Microterricola viridarii: one gene and its partner. The protein of the gene in region 2 interacts with the protein of the main gene of each other region in a pairwise test. Links are inferred from orthologs where the notes say so. Each region holds a gene or a part of one and is shown on either strand. Other genes may lie near its edges. The genes, in order: rpe and iolC.

The links.
Region 1: the proteins of iolC (region 2) and rpe interact in binary tests that used the Escherichia coli proteins (3 or more experiments, as listed by UniProt). The link is inferred for Microterricola viridarii from one-to-one orthologs.

Annotation. Positions count from the first base shown.
Region 1 is NZ_LT629742.1:2,066,101-2,075,311, reverse strand. Bases 3,648-6,498 are described here. They hold rpe (ribulose-phosphate 3-epimerase), read right to left. Parts: upstream 5,488-6,498; coding sequence 4,807-5,487; downstream 3,648-4,806. Other genes in these bases: BLT62_RS09460 (RsmB/NOP family class I SAM-dependent RNA methyltransferase), read right to left, coding at 6,105-6,498; BLT62_RS09475 (phosphoribosyl-ATP diphosphatase), read right to left, coding at 4,531-4,794; hisG (ATP phosphoribosyltransferase), read right to left, coding at 3,648-4,461. Also shown: BLT62_RS09505 (DUF6704 family protein), read right to left, coding at 1-225; BLT62_RS09500 (Trp biosynthesis-associated membrane protein), read right to left, coding at 308-901; BLT62_RS09495 (anthranilate synthase component I), read right to left, coding at 904-2,427; hisI (phosphoribosyl-AMP cyclohydrolase), read right to left, coding at 2,469-2,855; imidazole glycerol phosphate synthase subunit HisF, read right to left, coding at 2,852-3,616; more of hisG, read right to left, coding at 3,622-3,647; more of BLT62_RS09460, read right to left, coding at 6,499-7,541; fmt (methionyl-tRNA formyltransferase), read right to left, coding at 7,538-8,455; BLT62_RS09450 (primosomal protein N' family DNA-binding protein), read right to left, coding at 8,456-9,211. UniProt on the Escherichia coli protein: Catalyzes the reversible epimerization of D-ribulose 5-phosphate to D-xylulose 5-phosphate.
Region 2 is NZ_LT629742.1:3,097,163-3,106,480, forward strand. What follows is about bases 3,537-6,494. They hold iolC (5-dehydro-2-deoxygluconokinase), read right to left. Parts: upstream 5,508-6,494; coding sequence 4,566-5,507; downstream 3,537-4,565. Other genes in these bases: BLT62_RS14245 (GntR family transcriptional regulator), read left to right, coding at 3,537-3,686; BLT62_RS14250 (Cgl0159 family (beta/alpha)8-fold protein), read right to left, coding at 3,667-4,569; BLT62_RS14260 (L-idonate 5-dehydrogenase), read right to left, coding at 5,681-6,494. Also shown: BLT62_RS14230 (ABC transporter substrate-binding protein), read right to left, coding at 1-726; BLT62_RS14235 (FadR/GntR family transcriptional regulator), read left to right, coding at 863-1,681; BLT62_RS14240 (alcohol dehydrogenase catalytic domain-containing protein), read right to left, coding at 1,753-2,793; more of BLT62_RS14245, read left to right, coding at 2,937-3,536; more of BLT62_RS14260, read right to left, coding at 6,495-6,727; BLT62_RS14265 (SDR family oxidoreductase), read right to left, coding at 6,752-7,525; BLT62_RS14270 (GntP family permease), read right to left, coding at 7,630-9,033; BLT62_RS14275 (gluconokinase), read right to left, coding at 9,161-9,318. UniProt on the Escherichia coli protein: Catalyzes the ATP-dependent phosphorylation of fructoselysine to fructoselysine 6-phosphate. Functions in a fructoselysine degradation pathway that allows E.coli to grow on fructoselysine or psicoselysine.

The DNA of each region.
Region 1 (9,211 bases), 1.0 Mb from region 2 along the record:
CGCTTTCGGGGCGTACTTCGGGCCGTTGACGCCGTATCCGGCCTTGGCGAGGGCCCAGCCGACGATGAGGCCGGCGACGAGGAGCCCGGCGGAGGCCCAGACGAGCCACTCCTGCTCCAGGAAGAACGCGACGGTTCCGATGAGGAAGGCGAGGAGCATGATGACGACCGAGGTCCATGCGGCCGGCGAATTGCCGTGTCCTGGCTCGACTGACTCTGTGCTCATGGTTCTCCTTAGAGGTTGAAGGGGGTGTGTGAAAGTCTAGCGGCTCCGCCGCATGCGGCCGGGCAGCCGGGGAAGAGCGGGGTTACTGCTGGTCGGTGGGGTCGCTGCCGCGGCTGAGCTCGTCCCAGTTGTCGATGGCAGCGTCCTTGGCGCTGAGGGGGGCGCCGTCGGCGTGTTCCAGGCGCACCGCCTGGTACTTGCGGCCGGGGCCCGGCCAGCGCCGCGAGCTGAGCAGCACGCCGAGGCCGGCGGCGGCGAACAGCACGCCGGAGGCCACGCCGACCCACGGCCACAGCGTGATGGCGGCATCCGAGATCAGCGCCAGAACGGCGCTGTCGCCGGCCACGCCGGTGAGCTTGGTGACGTCGGCGATGGCGGCGGCGGCCGGGTCGGCGATGGCGGCGGAGGAGGCGATCACCACGGACACGCCGAGCAGCACCTCGAGCACGCCGAGCACCAGCCGGAAGGCGGGGCCGGCGATGGCCAGCGCGCCGCCCAGGGCGAGCCCGGCCAGGGCCAGCGCGGACAGGGCGGGGGCGGCGGCGGCCCCGTCGATGTCGATCGGGATGCCCTCCACGTGCGCGACCACCCAGGTCTGGGTCCAGGCGAGGAGGGCGAGGACGGCGGACAGCAGCCCGCCGACGATGAGGAGCCCCTTGATTCGTGCGGCACTCATGCTCAGACCACCCTGTGTAGTGCGTTGGCGACGGCGACGGCGCGCAGCGGCGCCGCGGCCTTGTTCTGTGTCTCTTCGAACTCGGTCTGCGGCACGGAGTCGAGCACGAGGCCGGCCCCGGCCTGCACGGTGGCCACGCCGCCCATGATCGTGACGGTGCGGATCGCGATGGCGAGGTCGGCGTCGCCGGCGAGGCCGAAGTAGCCCACCACTCCCCCGTACACGCCGCGCTGGGCCGGCTCGAGCTCGTCGATGATCTGCAGGGCGCGCGGCTTCGGCGCGCCGGAGAGGGTTCCGGCCGGGAACGTGGCCCGGAACACGCTGATCGCGTTCTTGCCCTCCGTGAGGTCGCCCTCGACGGCGGAGACGATGTGCATGATGTGGCTGAACCGCTCGATGCGCATGAACTCGGTCACCTCGATGCTGCCGGGGGTGCACACCTTGGCCAGGTCGTTGCGGGCCAGGTCGACGAGCATCAGGTGCTCCGCGCGCTCTTTGGCGTCGGCCAGCAGCTCGGTGGCCAGGTCGGCGTCGGCCTCCGGCGTCGCGCCGCGCGGCCGGGAGCCGGCGATCGGGTTGGTGAAGACGCGGTTGCTCTGCACCTTGACCAGGGCCTCCGGCGAGGAGCCGACGATCCAGTACGGCTCGCCGTCGGGGGTCTCCAGGCTGAGCAGGTACATGTACGGGCTCGGGTTGAGGCTGCGCAGCACCCGGTAGACGTCGATCGGGGCGGCGGTGCAGTCCTGCTCGAAGCGCTGCGAGATGACGACCTGGAAGATGTCGCCGTCGCGGATGTACTCCTTGGCGGTCTCCACGGATGCCAGGAAGTCGGCCTCCGCGGTGCGCGAGCGCCCGTGCGGGGCCGTGTTCATGTCGACCTCGGCGAGCCACGCCTCCGACGGCTGGGCGAGGCGCCGCTGCAGGGCGTCCAGGCGGGACTGGGCGTCCGTCCACAGGGTGTCCGCGTCGTCGCGGCCGTCGTTCAGCACGTTGGCGATCAGCTGCACGGTGCCGTACTTGTGGTCGATGACGACGAGCTCGGCGACGAAGCTGAACGCCTGGCCGGGCACGCCGGACTCCTTCGGCGGCTTGTTCGGCAGCTTCTCGATCTGCCGGATGGCCTCCCAGCCGATGAAGCCGACGAGGCCGCCGGTCAGCGGAGGGTGGCCGGGCAGCTGCGGCGTCTTCCAGCGCTCGAACAGCTGCTCGAGGGCGGCGAGCGGCGCGAGGCCGGCCGCGTCGCCGAGCACGCGCTCTGCGGGGGCGCCGTAGTCGATCCAGGCGACGGACTCCTCGTTCTGCGTGAGGACGCCGAAGGAGGAGACGCCGACGAAGGAGAACCGGGACCAGATGCCGCCCTGCTCAGCCGACTCCAGCAGGAAGCTGCCCGGGCGGCCCTCGGCAAGCTTGCGGTAGATGTTCACGGGCGTCTCGCCGTCGGCGAAGAGCTCGCGCATCACCGGGATCACCCGGTGTTCGGCGGCGACCGCGTCGAAGTCGGCGCGCGTGGTGGTTCCGGTGCTCATGTCAGGCTCCTCGTCGGGGCGAACGTCGGGCGAACTGTGTCTCAGGCGGGCAGGATGACGGGCTGGAGGGGGTCGACGTCGAAGCAGGAGAGCGCGCCGGTGTGGCAGGCCGCCCCGATCTGCTCGACCTGCACCAGCAGCGCATCGTCGTCGCAGTCGAGTGCGGCGCCGCGCACGAACTGGGCGTGGCCGGACGTGTCGCCCTTGCGCCAGTACTCCTGGCGGGAGCGCGACCAGAAGGTGACGCGGCCCTCGGTCAGGGTGCGGCGGAGTGCCTCGGCATCCATCCAGCCGAGCATCAGCACCTCGCGGGTGTCGTGCTGCTGGATGATGGCCGGAAGCAGGCCGTCGGCGTTGAAGGCGGCGCGGGCGATGACGGCGTCGACGTCGGCGTTGCCGGTGCCGGTGCCGTTCGCGTTGTCGCTCATGCGCGCACCGGCATTCCCTCGGCCGCGATGGCCGCCTTGACCTGGCCGATGGTGAGCTCGCCGTTGTGGAACACGGAGGCGGCCAGCACGGCATCGGCGCCGGCGGCGATCGCCGGCGGGAAGTGCTCCACTGCGCCGGCGCCACCGGAGGCGATGACGGGCACGGTGCTGAGCTCGCGCATGATGCGGATCAGCTCGAGGTCGAAGCCGGCCTTGGTGCCGTCGGCATCGATCGAGTTGACGAGCAGCTCGCCGACGCCGAGCTCGATGGCCTGGCGCGCCCAGTCGAGCGCGTCCAGGTCGGTCTCGGTGCGGCCGCCGTGGGTGGTCACGACGAAGCCGGACTCGGTGCGCTCGCTGCGCTTGACGTCGAGCGAGAGCACGAGCACCTGCGAGCCGAAGCGGTCGGCGATCTCGGCGATCAGGGCCGGGCGGGCGATGGCGGCGCTGTTCACGCCCACCTTGTCGGCGCCGTTGGCCTGGAGCCGGGAGACGTCCTCAACGCTGCGGATGCCGCCGCCGACGGTGAGCGGGATGAAGACCTGCTCGGCGGTGGCCCGCACCACGTCGTAGGTGGTGGAGCGGTTGTCGACGGTCGCGGTGACGTCGAGGAAGGTGAGCTCGTCCGCCCCCTGCTCGAAGTAGCGCTTGGCCAGCTCGACGGGGTCGCCCGCGTCGCGCAGGTTCTGGAAGTTGACGCCCTTGACGACGCGGCCGTCGGCCACGTCGAGGCACGGGATGACGCGCACGGAGAGTGCCATGGCCGTCACAGCCTCGCAGCGTGGATCGAGCTGACGAGGATGGCGCGGGCGCCGATCTCGTAGAGCGCGTCCATCATCTGGTTCGTCTCCGCCCGCGGGATCATCACCCGCACGGCCGCCCACTCCGGGTCGTGCAGCGGGGAGACGGTGGGCGACTCGATGCCGGGGGCGACGCGGGTGGCCTGCTCCAGCAGCGCGACGGGGATGTCGTAGTCCATGATCACGTACTGGCGGGCGACGAGCACGCCCTGCAGGCGGCGGAGCAGGGTGGCCACGCCGGGCTTCTCGTCCGCGGAGCGGATGAGGACGGCGGTGGACTCGAGGATGACGGGGCCGAAGATGGCCAGGCCGGCGGCGCGGAGCGTGGCGCCGGTGGAGACGACGTCGGCGACGGCATCCGCGACCCCGAGCCGCACGGCGGACTCGACGGCGCCGTCGAGCTTGACCAGCTCGACCTCGATGCCCTTCTCGCGGAGGAAATCGCCGACGAGGCCCGGGTAGCTGGTGGCGACGCGCACGCCGGCGAGGTCGCCGAGCTCGCGGAAGCGCTCGGCGGGGCCGGCGAAGCGGAACGTCGACTCGGCGAAGTTCAGCTCGTGCACCTCGGTGGCGGGCGAGCCGGAGTCCAGCAGCAGGTCGCGGCCGGTGATGCCGACATCCAGGGCGCCGGAGCCGACGTAGGTGGCGATGTCGCGCGGGCGCAGGTAGAAGAACTCGACGTCGTTGCGGGGGTCGGGAGTGTGCAGCTCGCGCGGGTCGCGGCGGCCGGTGTAGCCCGCCTCGAACAGCATCTGGGCGGCGGTGTCGGACAGTGAGCCCTTGTTGGGCACGGCAATTCTCAGCATGGTGGTGCTCTCTGGTTCGTGTGGATCAGTCATCGGTGACATGAGCGGCCGGCACTGGTGCGCGGCGAATCAGAGATGTCGGTAGATGTCGGCGGGGCTGAGACCCTTCGCCAGCATCAGCACCTGCAGGTGGTAGAGCAGCTGCGAGATCTCCTCGGCGGTCTCGTCGTCGCTCTGGTACTCGGCGGCCATCCACACTTCGGCGGCCTCCTCGACGATTTTCTTTCCAATGGCATGCACGCCCGCGTCGAGCTCACGCACGGTTCCCGATCCTTCGGGGCGGATGCGGGCCTTCTCGGAGAGCTCGGCGAAGAGGGCGTCGAAAGTTTTCACCTCTACAGGGTACTAGTGCTTGTGGGCCGATGACGCCGCGGCGGCGCGCAGGGCCGCAATCTGCGCCTCCGGCTCGCCCGCGTTATACACGGCGGAGCCCGCGACGAAGGTGTTCGCGCCGGCCTCGGCCGCGGTGCCGATGGTGTCCAGGCTGATGCCGCCGTCCACCTGCAGCCAGACGTCCAGGCCGCTGGCGGCCACGGCGTCGGCGGCGCGTCGGAGTTTGGGCATCATGTCGGTCATGAAGCTCTGCCCGCCGAAGCCGGGCTCCACGGTCATGATGAGAATCTGGTCGAACTCGGGAAGCAGCTCCAGGTACGGCTCGACGTCGGTTCCGGGCTTCAGGGCGATGCCGGCGCGGGCGCCGCGCTGGCGCAGCCGCCGGGCCAGGGTGACCGGGTCGGTGCTGGCCTCGGCGTGGAAGGTGACGGATGCCGCCCCCACCTCGGCGTAGCCGGGCGCCCAGTGGTCGGCATCCGAGATCATCAGGTGCACGTCCAGCGGGATCGGGGAGACCTCGTTGAGGCGCTCCACCATCGTCTTGCCGAAGGTGAGGTTCGGCACGAAATGGTTGTCCATGACGTCCACGTGCACGAAGTCGGCGGTGGCGATGCGGCCGAGCTCGCGCTCGAGGTTCGCGAAATCGGCGGTGAGGATGCTGGGGTTGATGCGGGGGGCGCTGCTGGTCGACATGGCTCCTATGCTAGCGAGCGGGCGGCTGCCCACGTTGGCTCGGCTGCTCGTCCCTCGCGGCGCGGCGCCCTCCAGCCGCCGTGCGGATGCGCGCATGCACCCCGTTGGCTCGAGGGAGCGCCAGCGACCGAAGCCAACGCCCCGGGACACGGGTGGCACCCACCCGCTGGTCGAGTAGCGCCGCCTGCGGCGCGTATCGAGACCCCGTTGCGAGATCTCGATACGACACTCGCGGGCCTACTCGATCAACGGAAAGGGCCAGCTCCAGCCTCGTGCTCCCGTTGGCTCGAGGGAGCGGCTGCGACCGATCGGGAGGCCGACGGCGGATCGGGAGGCTGTTTCCGGCCCGAAGTTGCCTCCCGATGTCGCGGGTGCCTCCGGATCCGCAACCCCGTTGGCTCGAGGGAGCGCCAGCGACCGAAACCAACACCCGACCAGCGCGTGTGGCCGGGCCGGCGGATGCCGCAGGCAGCCGTTCCCGCGAAGTCGCTCAGGGCTTCGGGCGCCGCGACCGATCGGGAGGCAGACGGCGGATCGGGAGGCGGGTTTCGGCCGACAGGTGCCTCCCGACCCGTCGAACGCCTCCCGAGGTGCGGCCGCCCGGCGGACGGGTGCGGCTAGTTCTTGCGGAACAGCGCGATGAACATGGCGTCGGTGCCGTGGCGGTGCGGCCAGAGCTGCACGGTCCGGCCGTCGCCGCCGACGTCCAGCGGGTTCGCGGCGATGCCCTCGAGCACCTCGCGGGTCGGCAGCTGTTCGAGCGCGTCGCCCCAGCGGGCGAGGGCGCCGTTGACGGTGCCGAGCGTCTCGCCGAGGTGCGGCGAGCAGGTGACGTAGGCGAGGATGCCGCCGGGCTTCAGCGCGGCGAAGGCGGCGTCGAACAGCTTGCCCTGCAGCACGCTCAGCTCGGCGACGTCGTTCGGCGTCTTGCGCCAGCGGGCCTCCGGGCGCCGGCGCAGCGCGCCGAGGCCGGTGCAGGGCGCGTCGAGCATGATCCGGTCGAAGGCGGCGGGGTGCGTGTCGCCGATGGTGGTGCCGTCCAGCTCCAGCACGGGCACCTCGCCGGGCACGCCGGCGAGGGCGTTGCGCACGAGGCCGGCCCGGGCGGGCACCAGCTCGTTGGCGGTGAGCTCCGCGCCGCCCAGTCGCGCCTCGGCGGCGAGCAGCGCCGCCTTGCCGCCGGGGCCGGCGCAGAGGTCGAGCCAGCGCTCCCCCGCGACGACCGGCTCGGCCCGGCTGAGGGCGAGTGCCGCCAGCTGGGAGCCCTCGTCCTGCACGCGCACGCGGCCGCCGAAACGCTCCGTGACGCCGAGCGGGTCGCCGCCGGAGAGCACGAAGCCGATCGGCGAGAAGGCGTCCGCGTCGCCGAGGCCGGCGGCATCCACCTGATCGACGAGGCCGGGCAGCGCCGCCAGGTTGACCCTGGGGGCGACGTTGTCGGCCTGCAGCAGCTGCTCGAGCTCGTCGGCGCGGCCCTCGGCGTCCAGCGCGGCGCGGAGCGCGCGCACCACCCAGGCCGGGTGCGAGTGCAGCACGGCGAGCTTCTCGTCGGCGCCCTCGGTCTCCTCCTGCACCCAGCCCTGCCACTCCTCGAGCGAGCTGCGCGAGATGGTGCGCAGCACGCCGTTGGTGAAGCCGGTGGCCGAGCGGGAGGCGACCTGGCTGGCCAGCGCGACCGACTCGTTGACGGCGGCGTGCGTGGCCACCCGGGTGGCCAGCAGCTGGTGGGCGCCGAGGCGCAGCACGTCGAGCACGGCCGGGTCGATCTTGTCAACGGTGCGGTCGGCGACGAGCTCAATGACCTTGTCGTAGAAGCCCTGCATGCGGAGCGTGCCGTAGGTGAGCTCGGTGGCCAGCGCGGCGTCGGCCGAGTTCAGGCCGGCCTTCTGGATGCGGCTGGGCAGCAGCAGGTTGGCGTAGGCGTCGGACTCGCGCACGGCGGCGATGACCTCGTAGGCGACGAGCCGGGCGGGCTGCACCTGCTGCTGTGGGCGGCGCTGCGGCGCCCGGCCCTGGCTGTTCCGCCGGGGCGAACTGTTCCTGGGATCGCTCATTCGGCGATCACCTCCTCTGCTGCGATGCCGCGCCACCAGTCGGCGGCGTTCATCGGGGTCTTGCCGGCCGGCTGCACACGGAGCAGCTCGAGCGGGGTGCTGGCGGTGCCGACGAGCACGCGGCCGTCGACGGATCTGATGTGCCCGGGCGGCAGCGCTGCGGCATCCCGCGCGTGGCGGAGCTCGTGCAGCTTGAACCGGGCGCCGTCGAGCAGGGTGAACGCGCCGGGCTCGGCGGTGACGCCCTGGTAGCGGTGGAAGACGGTCTCGGCGGGCTCCGACCAGTGCAGCCGGGCGTCGTCGATGCCGAGCTTGGCAGCCGGGGTGGGCTCGCCGCTCTGCGGCACGGCGACGGCGCTGCCGTCGGCGAGCTCGTCCACGACGCGGGCCAGCAGGGCCCCGCCGGAGACGGCGAGCTCGGCCAGCAGCGTCACGGACGTGTCCGCCTCGGTGATGGGCCGCTCGATCCGTCCGAAGACGTCGCCGGCGTCGAGGGCTGCAACCAGCTGGAAGACGTCGGCGCCGGTGCGCTCGTCGCCGGCGATGAGCGCCCGCTGCACCGGGGCGGCCCCGCGCCAGCGCGGCAGCAGCGAGAAGTGCAGGTTGATCCAGCCGAGGCGGGGCGTGGAGAGCAGCGGCTCGCGCACGAGCCCGCCGTAGGCGACGATGACGCCGAGTTCCGCGCCGAGCGCCGCGATCTGGGCGGTGACGGCCTCGTCGAGGCGGTTCGCCTTGATGACCGGCAGCCCGAGCGCTGCGGCGGCCTGCGCCACCGGAGACGGGGTCAGGATGCGCTTGCGCCCCTGCGGGGCATCCTCCCGGGTGACGACGGCCGCGATTTCGTGCGGGCCGCCCGCGAGCAGTCGGAGGCTCGGCACCGCGGCGTCGGGCGTTCCGGCAAAAACAAGTCTCATCTAGAAGATCTCCGGGTCATCAAATCGAACTCTCAGTGTAGGTGCGGGCCGGAAGGCGCCCCCCTTGGGCGGCCGCCTCCGCGAGCTCGCCACGGCGACGATGGCGGCCCGCAGGCGCCGGGCCACCTCGGCGCCGGCCGCGTAGTCGAAGCGCACGATGGCGCGCATGAGGCCGTCGGATGCCGCCGCGCCCGGCCCGGCGGGCGGGGCGGGGACCGGCCCCAGGATGTCGACGCCGTCCAGCTCACGCAGCTCGGCCAGCGCGCCGTCGAGCACGCCGGGGGCCGCGGTGACGGAGGCGGTGCGCACGGCGGGTGGGAAGCGCAGGGCGCGCCGGTCGGCGAACTCGCGGCCGGCCCACTGGGCCTGCTGCCAGGTGCCGAGCGCGGAGGCGAGGGCGCCGCCCACCCCGGCCAGGATCACCGGCGCCCCGGGCGCGGCCAGCACGGCCGCGTTGGACCACCAGCGCAGTGCGTCCTCTGCGACCCGCAGGGACTCGCGGCCGAGCATCCGCTCGCCGTCCAGCAGCAGCACGGCGGCATAGCCGCCGGCGGCGACCGGCTCGGCCCCGCGGGTGGCGATCACCAGCGCGGGCTTCGCGCTCACGCTGAGGATCGGGTTCTCGCCGTCGGCGACGACGACGAGCGCGCCGGGGAAGGCCCGGCCGAGCTCCTCTGCGGTGCGCCCGGCGCCGATCCGCACGGTGCGCAGCGCGTGCCCCCCGCAGGTGCCGCAGGTCCAGTTCGCGGCGATCGC
Region 2 (9,318 bases):
CGTGCCGTAGATCTCGTACGCCTCGGCCGCCTCGGCGGTGTCGATGGTGGCGTTGCCGTCCTTGTCGAACCAGTCGCCGCCGCTGCTGTAGAGGAAGCTGCTGAACTGGGTGACGGCGGCGGAGACCGCGGTGCGGGCCACGAATCCGGCCACACCCGGGTTGCTCTCGCTGATCGTCTTGGCTGCCGCCTGCAGCTCGTCGAGGGTCTGCGGAACCTCAAGCCCTGCGGCCTCGAGCAGGTCGGTGCGGTAGTAGAGCACCTCGCGCTCGGTGATGATCGGCACGCCGACGACCTGGCCGTCGATGGTGGTGAGCGAGACCGGGCCCTCCTGGAAGTCGTTCCAGTCCCACTCCGCGTTCTCGTCCACCGAGCCGGAGAGGTCGGCGACCCACCCGTTCTGGGCGAAGAGCTTGGCCTCCTGCAGCGGCCGGAACATCATGACGTCGATCTCGTCGGTGCCGGCGTTGAGCTTGACGTTGTACTGGTCGGAGAGCTGGTCCTCGCCCAGCTGGGTGAGGTTGACCTTGATGCCGGTCTCCTCCTCGAAAGCCGGGAGCGACTTCTTGACGATGTCCGTCCAGACGTGGTTCGCGAGGGTGACGTTGAGGGTTGCGGACTCGGAGCCCGCCTCCGGTGCTGAGGAACTGCACGAGGCGAGGGCTGCCACGGCCATAACGGCGGCTGTGGCGACTCCGGCGGCTCGCAGGATGCTGTGTCGCTGCATTGTGTGTCTCCAATTCCGAGCCAACGCCACTTTGCGCTGACCCCACAGACGCGTCTTTACGTCTGCCTAATCACCGACCCTAGTCAGAATGATCTGATTTATACAAGAGTCCCCTCGAGATGGATATGATTTGCTCGTGGTCACCAATGTCGAACTCTCCGCCTCGCCGCCGTTGCACGGCTCGGTCGCCGCGCGCACGAGCGATGGCGAGGGTTTGCACTCCCAGGTTCTCGATGAAATCGGCCAGGCCATCTGCGAGGGCCGGATGCCGGCAGGCATGACAATCAGGAGCGAAGAGCTCGAGAATCGCTACCAGGTGTCCCGCTCGGTGATCCGCGAGAGCCTGCGCGCCCTCGAGGCCATGGGGATGATCGCGTCCAAGCGCCGCGTCGGCATCCGGATCCTGCCGATCAGCGAGTGGAACGTCTACGACCTCAGCGTGATCCGCTGGCGCCTGGCCGGACACGGCCGCATCGCGCAACTGCGCTCGCTCACCCAATTGCGCTCGGCCATCGAGCCGGAGGCGGCCAAGCTCGCCGCCAGCCGCGGCGCGCTGGGCGAGGCCAGCGACCTGATGGGGCTGGCCGGCCGGCTCTGGGCGGCGGGCCGGAGCGGCAACGAGCGCGAGTTCCTCACCCTCGACGTCGAGTTCCACTCGCTGATTCTGCACATGAGCGGCAATGAGATGTTCGCCAGGTTGAGCAACCTCGTCTCCGAGGTGCTCATCGGCCGCACCCACTACGGGCTCATGCCGAAGTACCCGCACGACGAGGCGCTGCAGCTGCACGTGAATGTTGCCAACGCGATTCAGAGCGGCAACACCGAGATGGCCGGGCAGTCGATGCTGCGCATCATGTCGCGCACCATCGACGAGATGGGCGAACTCTGGGACATGGACCTGATTGCGGACAGCGCGGTCGAGCCGCACGAAGGCACGGCGATGCACGAGCACTGACGCCCGCGTCCCCCGGCGGATGACGGACGTGCCGCCGCCATCCGCTCTCATCGCCCGCACCGATTCTGCGCCTACACGGCCGAGTCGGCGCCGAGGATCACGGTCTTGATGCCCTCGCCAGCCTGCGCCGCATCGAATGCCAGCTGCCAGTCCGTGATCTCCACCCTGCGCGTGACGAGCGGCGCCAACCGCACGGCGCCCTGCGCGAGCAGCGCCATCGCCCGCCGCCAGGACTGGGCGGTGGAGGCGAAGCCGCTGCTGACGGTGAGCTCCTTGTAGAGCACGAGGTCGATCGGCAGCGTGACGTCGCGGCCGAAGATGCCTACCTGCACGTAGCGGGCACCGCGCTTGGCCGCGCGCAGCGCGGCGGCCGCACCCGGTGCGCTGCCCGAACACTCAATCACCACGTCGAAGCTGTCGGCCGGCGGCGTCTCCGCGGTTGTCGTGATGCCGAGCTCGGCCGCGATGGCGAGGCGCTCGCTGTCGCGCGCGAGGCCGGCGAGCGTGACACGGCCGCCCATCGCCTGCGCCACCTGGGCGGCGATCTGCCCCATCGCTCCCGGGCCGGTCACGAGCACGCTGTCGCCGGCGTCGATCACGGGCGGGTCGAGCAGGCACTGGGCCACGCAGGCGAGGGGCTCGGAGAGCACGCCGTCGAGCGGGCCAAGCGTGGCCGGCAGGCGGTGCAGATTCAGCACCGGCATCCGCACGAATGCGGCAAAGCCGCCGTCCTCGAAGGACCCGAGCGAGCGCCGAGTCGGGCACAGGTTGCGCCGGCCGGCCCGACACCACTCACACACCTCGCAGGTGGAGTAGTACGTTTCGCAGGCGACGCGCGCACCGATCCAGGCCACGTCCTCCGGATCGCCGACCTCGACCACCTCGCCGAGGATCTCGTGGCCCATGGCGACGGGCGCCTCGTAGCCGTACTCGTCGTGGGCGATGTGCACGTCGGTTCCGCAGATCCCCGTTGCGATCACCCGCACGACCGCAGTGCCCGGCAGCGCTCGCGGCCGGGCGATGGCCTGCAGCACCACATTGTCGGCACCGGGGCCGGTCTTGACGACGGCGAGCATCTCGTGCTCGGTGAGTGCGGGCGGTGTGCTGGGCAAAAGACTCTCCTCGTGGCGGACAGCGCGGCCCCACGTCGGGCCTCGGCGCTCCTCCTCTCCGACACTAGCAGGGCATATGTTGTATTGTCAGAACAAAGTCACGGTCGTTTGCCCCTCGTCGGGCAGCAGAAGGCGAGCTCAGCATGGCCATCGCAACGCGAGATCTGTTCCTCGACCTGGACCGCTCCAGCCCCGTCCCGCTCTACTTCCAGTTGGCCGAGCGCCTCCGCGCCGCCATCGAGGGCGGCGTGCTCGAACCCGGCGCCCGCATCGAGAACGAGGTGGCGCTCGCGGCCCAGATCGGGATGTCGCGCCCCACCGTGCGCCGCGCGATCCAGGAGCTCGTCGACCAGGGCCTCCTCGTGCGCCGGCGCGGGGTCGGCACCCAGGTGGTGCGCGGGCGGTTCGCCCGCGAGGTCCAGCTGTCCAGCCTGCACGACGACCTGGTGCGGGGCAATCGAGAGCCGAGCACGCGTGTTCTGGAGTACCGAGTCGTCGCCGCCGACGCCGAGCTCGCCGCACAGCTCGGCGTCGAACCGGGCACCGAGCTGCTTTCCCTCGAACGGCTGCGCTCCGCCGACGGCGTGCCGATCGGCCACCTGCGCAACCACCTGGCCCCCGAGTATTCGGACATCCCGCGCGAAGCCCTCGAGCGTTTCGGCCTCTACCAACTGCTCCGTGGGCGCGGTGCCAGCATGCGTGTCGCCAAGCAGAGCATCGGTGCGCGGGCCGCGAGCGCCCGCGAGGCCGAGCTGCTCGAGACCGAGGTGGGGGCCCCACTGCTCACCATGTCCCGGTCGCTCTACGACGACACAGGGCGGGCGGTCGAGTACGGCTCGCACTGCTACCGCCCGGACCTGTACTCCTTCGAGGTCACGCTGGTCGAGAAGTAGCCGCGGCGCCGTGCACCAGCCCGGCGGCGGAGTCGACGGCCGACGCGACGTCCCCGCCGCGCGGGTAGAGCAGGGTGCGCCCGACGACCAACCCGCGCACACCCGGCTGGGCGAGGGCGGCGGCCCAACTGGCGTAGACCTCGTCCGGTTGTGCGTTCGGGTCGCCGCCGAGCAGGAGCGTCGGCAGCGTGGTCGCGGCCATCACGCGCTCCATCTCAGGCACGACGGGAAGCTTCATCCAGCTGTAGGCCGAGCTCGTCCCGAGCGCCGAGGCGATCGCGATCGAGCGGATGACGGCATCCGTGCTCAGATCGTTCACGATCGCGCCGTCGCGCCACTCGCTGAGGAACGGCTCGAGCATGATCGGCAGCCGGGCGGACGCGGCTTGGCCGACGGCGCCGGCGGCTGACTCGAGGGTCGGCGCGGTTGCCGGGTCGGCGAGGTTGACCCGGAGCAACAGCTTGGCGGCGTCGAGGCCGGAGGCGACGGCGCCCGCCACGTCGTACCCGGTGAAGCGGTCGTCCATCTCGAAGGCCGCGCCGCGCAGGCCGCCCCGGTTCATGGAGCCGACGACGACCTTGCCGTCGAGGGCGCCCAGCAGGGCAAGGTCATCGATGATGTCAGGCGTCGCGAGCATGCCGTCCACGCCGGGGCGGGCGAGCGCGACGACCAGGCGCGCGAGCAGCTCGGTGCGGTCGGCCATCGCGCGCGGGTCCGCCCCGACGGCCAGTGCGCCCCGCCCGGGGTGGTCAGCAGCGATGAGCAGCAGCCGGTTGTCGCCCTGCAGGAGCGGGCGTCGCGCGCGGGAGGCCAGGGCCTCGGCGATGGCGGCGGGGTTGACCGCACGCGTCTCGCGCAGCCCGGCGAGGTCGAGCGCGCTCATACGAGGGCCGCCATCATCGCCTCGACCTCGGCGCTCGTCGGCATGGCCGTCGAGCACTCCAAGCGGGTGGCCACGATCGCGCCGGCCGTGTTGGCGAAGTGCAGCGTGCGCTCGAGTGGCCACCCAGAGAGCAGGCCATGGCAGAGCGCTCCGCCGAATCCGTCTCCGGCGCCGAGCCCGTTGACGACCTCGACCGGGATGGGCAGCGCCTCGACGGTCTCGGTCCGGGTCTTGGCGAGCACGCCCTTCGGCCCCTGCTTGACGATGGCAAGCTCGACGCCGCGCTCCAGCAGGGCGTCGGCCGCGCGATGCGGGTCGGTCTCCCCCACCGCGATCTCACATTCCTCGCGGTTGCCGACGGCGACCGTGACGTGCTCGAGCGCACGCTGAACCTGGGCGCTGGCCTCGGCCTCATCGCTCCAGAACATCGGGCGGTAGTCGAGGTCCAGAATCGTGTTCCCGGTACGCCCGCGCGCCTCCCACGCGGCGAAGTGCGCGGCGCGGCTGGGCTCCTCGCTCAGGCCGGTCACCGTCGACCAATAGACGCGCGCGGTACGGATCGCGTCGAGGTCGAGCTCCTCCGCCCGGATGACGAGGTCGGGAGCGAGCGGCTGGCGGTAGAAGTAGAGCGGGAAGTCGTCCGGCGGGAAGATCTCGCAGAAGGTGACCGGCGTGGCCAGCCCGGCCACCGCGCTCACGAAGCGATTGTCCACGCCAAGACGGGCGGCCTCGGTGCGCACGAAACGGCCGAACGGATCGTTCCCGACCCGCGTGATGATCCCCACGTCGCGGCCGTGCCTGGCCGCCGCGACGGCGACGTTGGTGGCACTGCCGCCGAGGAACTTGCCGAAGCTGGTGACCTCGTCCAGCGGGAGACCGGTCTGCAACGGATAGAGGTCCACCCCGGATCTGCCGATCGCCAGAACATCGAACACCACAGGGCTTCCGTCAACCACGCTGTCTCCCTCGAACTTTGTCTTTACATACTGACATAGTATTCACCGGCTGCCAAGGGAGCCGGGGCCGGGCCGCCGCGCCCGCCCGCGAGCGGATACGCGGACAGGCCCAGTCCGCGGGGTTCCCCGCGGAGTGGGCCTGTCGGCATCGAGTGTTAGGAGAAGCGCAGCAGCACCTTGCCGCTGGCGGCGGAGTCGCGCGCGACCTCGAACGCCTGGAGCGCGTCGGCGGCGTCGAACTCGTGCGTGACGACCGGTCCCACCTGCAGCGAGCCGTCCGCCAGCGCGGCGATGACGTCGTCGATCTCGTCGTTGAAGCGGAACGAGCCGACGAGCTCGAGCTCGCGGGTGATCGCCAGCGAGATCAGCGCGGGCTGCTCGCCGGAGGGCAGCAGGCCCACCATGACGACACGGCCGCCGCGGGTCGTGCCGCGCACGGCCGAGGCGAGGCCGCGGTAGTTGCCCGAGGTCTCAAAGGCGATGTCGGCCTGCACGGCGGCGATGGAGTCGGCATCCGTCGCCACGATCGTGCGCGTGGCGCCGACGGCGGTGGCGATCTCGAGCGGCTTGTCGAACATGTCGACGGCGATGATCTCGGCGGCGCCTGCGCGCTTCAGCACGGCGACGGTGAGCGCGCCGATCGGGCCGCTGCCGACGACGAGCACCCGCTTGCCGCTGACGTCACCGGCGCGCGAGACCGCGTGCCAGGCCACGGCGGCGGGCTCGACAAGGGCAGCCTCGCGCAGCGAGAGGCCGGCCGGCAGGGCGCGGAGCATGCGCGCGGGCAAGACGGCGAACCGGGCGAAGGCGCCCTCGGTGTGCGGGAAGCGCGCCGCACTGCCGAGGTAGGTGCAGCCGGGCGAGAGGTTGGGGCGGTCGGCCGGGTAGGGCGTCCCGTCGCCGGGGCCGGGCGTCGCGGGGTGCACCGCGACGTCGGTTCCGGATGCCGGGCCGCTGCCGTCGGCCGCGGCGACGAGGACGCGGCCGACGACCTCGTGGCCGAGCAGCATCGGCGCCTTGAGGATGGACTCCCCCGCCGCGCCGTGCTGCCAGTAGTGCAGGTCCGAGCCGCAGATGCCGCCGTAGGCGATCTCGACGACGGCCTCGTCGGCGGCCGGGGTCGGCACAGGGACAGACTCGATGCGCATGTCGCCCGCGCTGTGCGCGACGACGCCGAGGGTTTCGGTGGGGATGGTGCTCATGTTCTTCTCCGCTACTTCTGGGAACTAAACGACGACCGTCATGCCGCCGTCGATGAAGACGACCTGACCGTTGACAAAGTTGGAGCCGGCAGAGGCCAGCCACACCGCGGGACCAACAAGGTCTTCAACCGTGCCCCAGCGGTGGGCGGGCGTGCGCCCCAGGATCCACTCGTTGAAGACGGTGTCGTCGACGAGGTTCTGCGTCATCTCGGTGTGGATGTAGCCCGGCGCGATCGCGTTGATCTGCAGGCCGTGCGACGCCCACTCGGCCGTCATGGCACGGGTGAGGTTGCGGATGCCGCCCTTGGACGCCGTGTACGGCGCGATGGTCGGCCGGGCCAGGTCGGTCTGCACGGAGGCGACGTTGATGATCTTGCCCGCACCGCGCGGGATCATGTGGCGGGCGGCCTCGCGGCCGACCAGGAAGGCGCTGGTGAGGTTGGTGCGGAGCACCCGCTCCCAGTCCTCGACGTCGAGGTCGAGCATCGGGACGCGGTGCTGCACGCCGGCGTTGTTGACCAGGATGGCAAGCGGGCCGACCTCGGCCTCGACCCAGTTGATGGCGGATGCCGCGGCCGCGGCGTCCGTGACGTCGAAGGCGATCGCGCGCACGCGCTCCTCGCCGATCTCGGCCGCCAAGGCCGCGCGGGCGGCTTCCAGCCGCGCCTCGTCGAGGCCGTTCAGCACGATGGTCGCGCCGGCGGCCGCGAGGCCCCGGGCGATCGCCGAGCCGATTCCCCGGCTGGAGCCGGTGACGAGGGCAATCTTGCCTGTGAGATCGAACATGTTCAGTGTCATAACGCTCCTCGGTGGTGCTGTGTGCTGGCGGGGGCGCGCATCGCTGATCGCGATACGCGCCCCCGCAGAACTGTTGTGTTACCCAGTGGCACTAACCAGTGGTACTAAAAGGTGCTGGCAATCAAGTAGATGGCGAGCGAGAGGATGAAGCCGCAGGCACCGATCAGGGCCTGGCCGACGGTCCAGGTCTTCAGCGTGGTCTTGGTGTCCATGCCGAAGAACTTGCTCACCAGCCAGAAGCCGGAGTCGTTGACGTGGCCGGCGAACACCGAACCAGCCGCGAGGCTGAGCACGATGGCAACGGTCTGCACCGCGTTGAACTCGGGGTTGCCGAGCACGACCGGCTGGATGAGCGCGGCGGCGGTGGTGAGGGCGACGGTGGCCGAGCCCTGGGCGATGCGCACGACGGCGGCGATGACGAAGCCGGCGACGATGACCGGCAGGCCGATCGCGTCGAGCGAGTCGGCAATGGCGTTGCCGATTCCGCTGGCGCGCAGGACGCCACCGAACATTCCACCGGCACCGGTGATGAGGATGATGGAACAGATCGGGCCGAGCGCGCTGTCGACGACGGTCTCAACGAGCGAGCGCTCCTTCTGCTGGCGCCATCCGAGCAGCCACATGGCCATCAGCACGGTGATCAGCAGGGCGATCGGCACCTCGCCGAATGCGCGCAGGATCTGGACCCAGGTGTCCTCGAGCGAGACGACGCCGGCCGTTGCCAGCATGTTCAGGCCCGTGTTGAGGAAGATCAGGCCGAGCGGCAGCAGCAGCAGGAAGACGATGGTGCCGAGCTTCGGGGCCGAACGGAACTTGTTCTCGATCGAGTCCGACGGGGCGTCCAGGATGGTCGGCACGGGGATGTTGAAGCGACGGCCGAGGAATCCACCGAAGAGGTAGCCGGCGAGGTACCAGGTCGGGATGGCGACGAGGAGGCCGAAGATCAGCACGAGTCCGACGTCGGCACCGAGCAGGCCGGTGGCGGCAACGGGGCCCGGGTGCGGCGGCACGAAGATGTGCATGACCGAGAAGGCCGCTGCGGCGGGGAACGCGTACAGGAGCAGCGAGCCGCCGAGGCGACGCGCCACCGTGAAGATGATCGGCAGCATCACGACGAGGCCGGCGTCGAAGAAGATCGGGAAGCCGAACATCAGCGAGGCGATCGAGAGCGCGAGCGGTGCGCGTTTCTCGCCGAACGTCTTGATCAGGGCGTTGGTGAGCACCTCTGCTCCACCGCTGACCTCGAGCATGCGGCCGAGCATCGCGCCCAGACCCACGAGCAGCGCGACGCTGCCGAGGGTGGAGCTGAAGCCGCTCATGAGCGTCGGAACCAGCCCGGCGGCGGGGATGCCCGTAGCAACCGCGGTCACCACGCTGACCACGATCAGCGCCACGAAGGCGTGAATGCGGAACTTCATGATCAATACGAGCAGCAGCGCGATTGCGCCGGCTGCGACGAGCAGGAGGCCTGGCGTACCAAGCGTCCAGTTGAGCTCGAGGTCAGTCATCGTTGTCTTTTCCTTTTTGTGGATTGTTTCTGCACGGAGTGCAGCGCTGCTGGTGAGCAGATGGGGCTGGTGGTGCGGGTAGGTAGTGCAAGTGGATGGAGCGGTCGGATGCCGCTCAGGTGCTGGGTTACGGGGTGGCCGCGTCGATGACGGAGAGCCGGTCGAGCACAAAGCTCACGATGGCGTCCGGCTTCATTGTGAGGTCAACGATCACTTTGCGCTCGTCGTCCTGCAACGGTTCGAGCGTGCTGAACTGCGAGTCGAGCAGCGTGTTCGGCATGTACT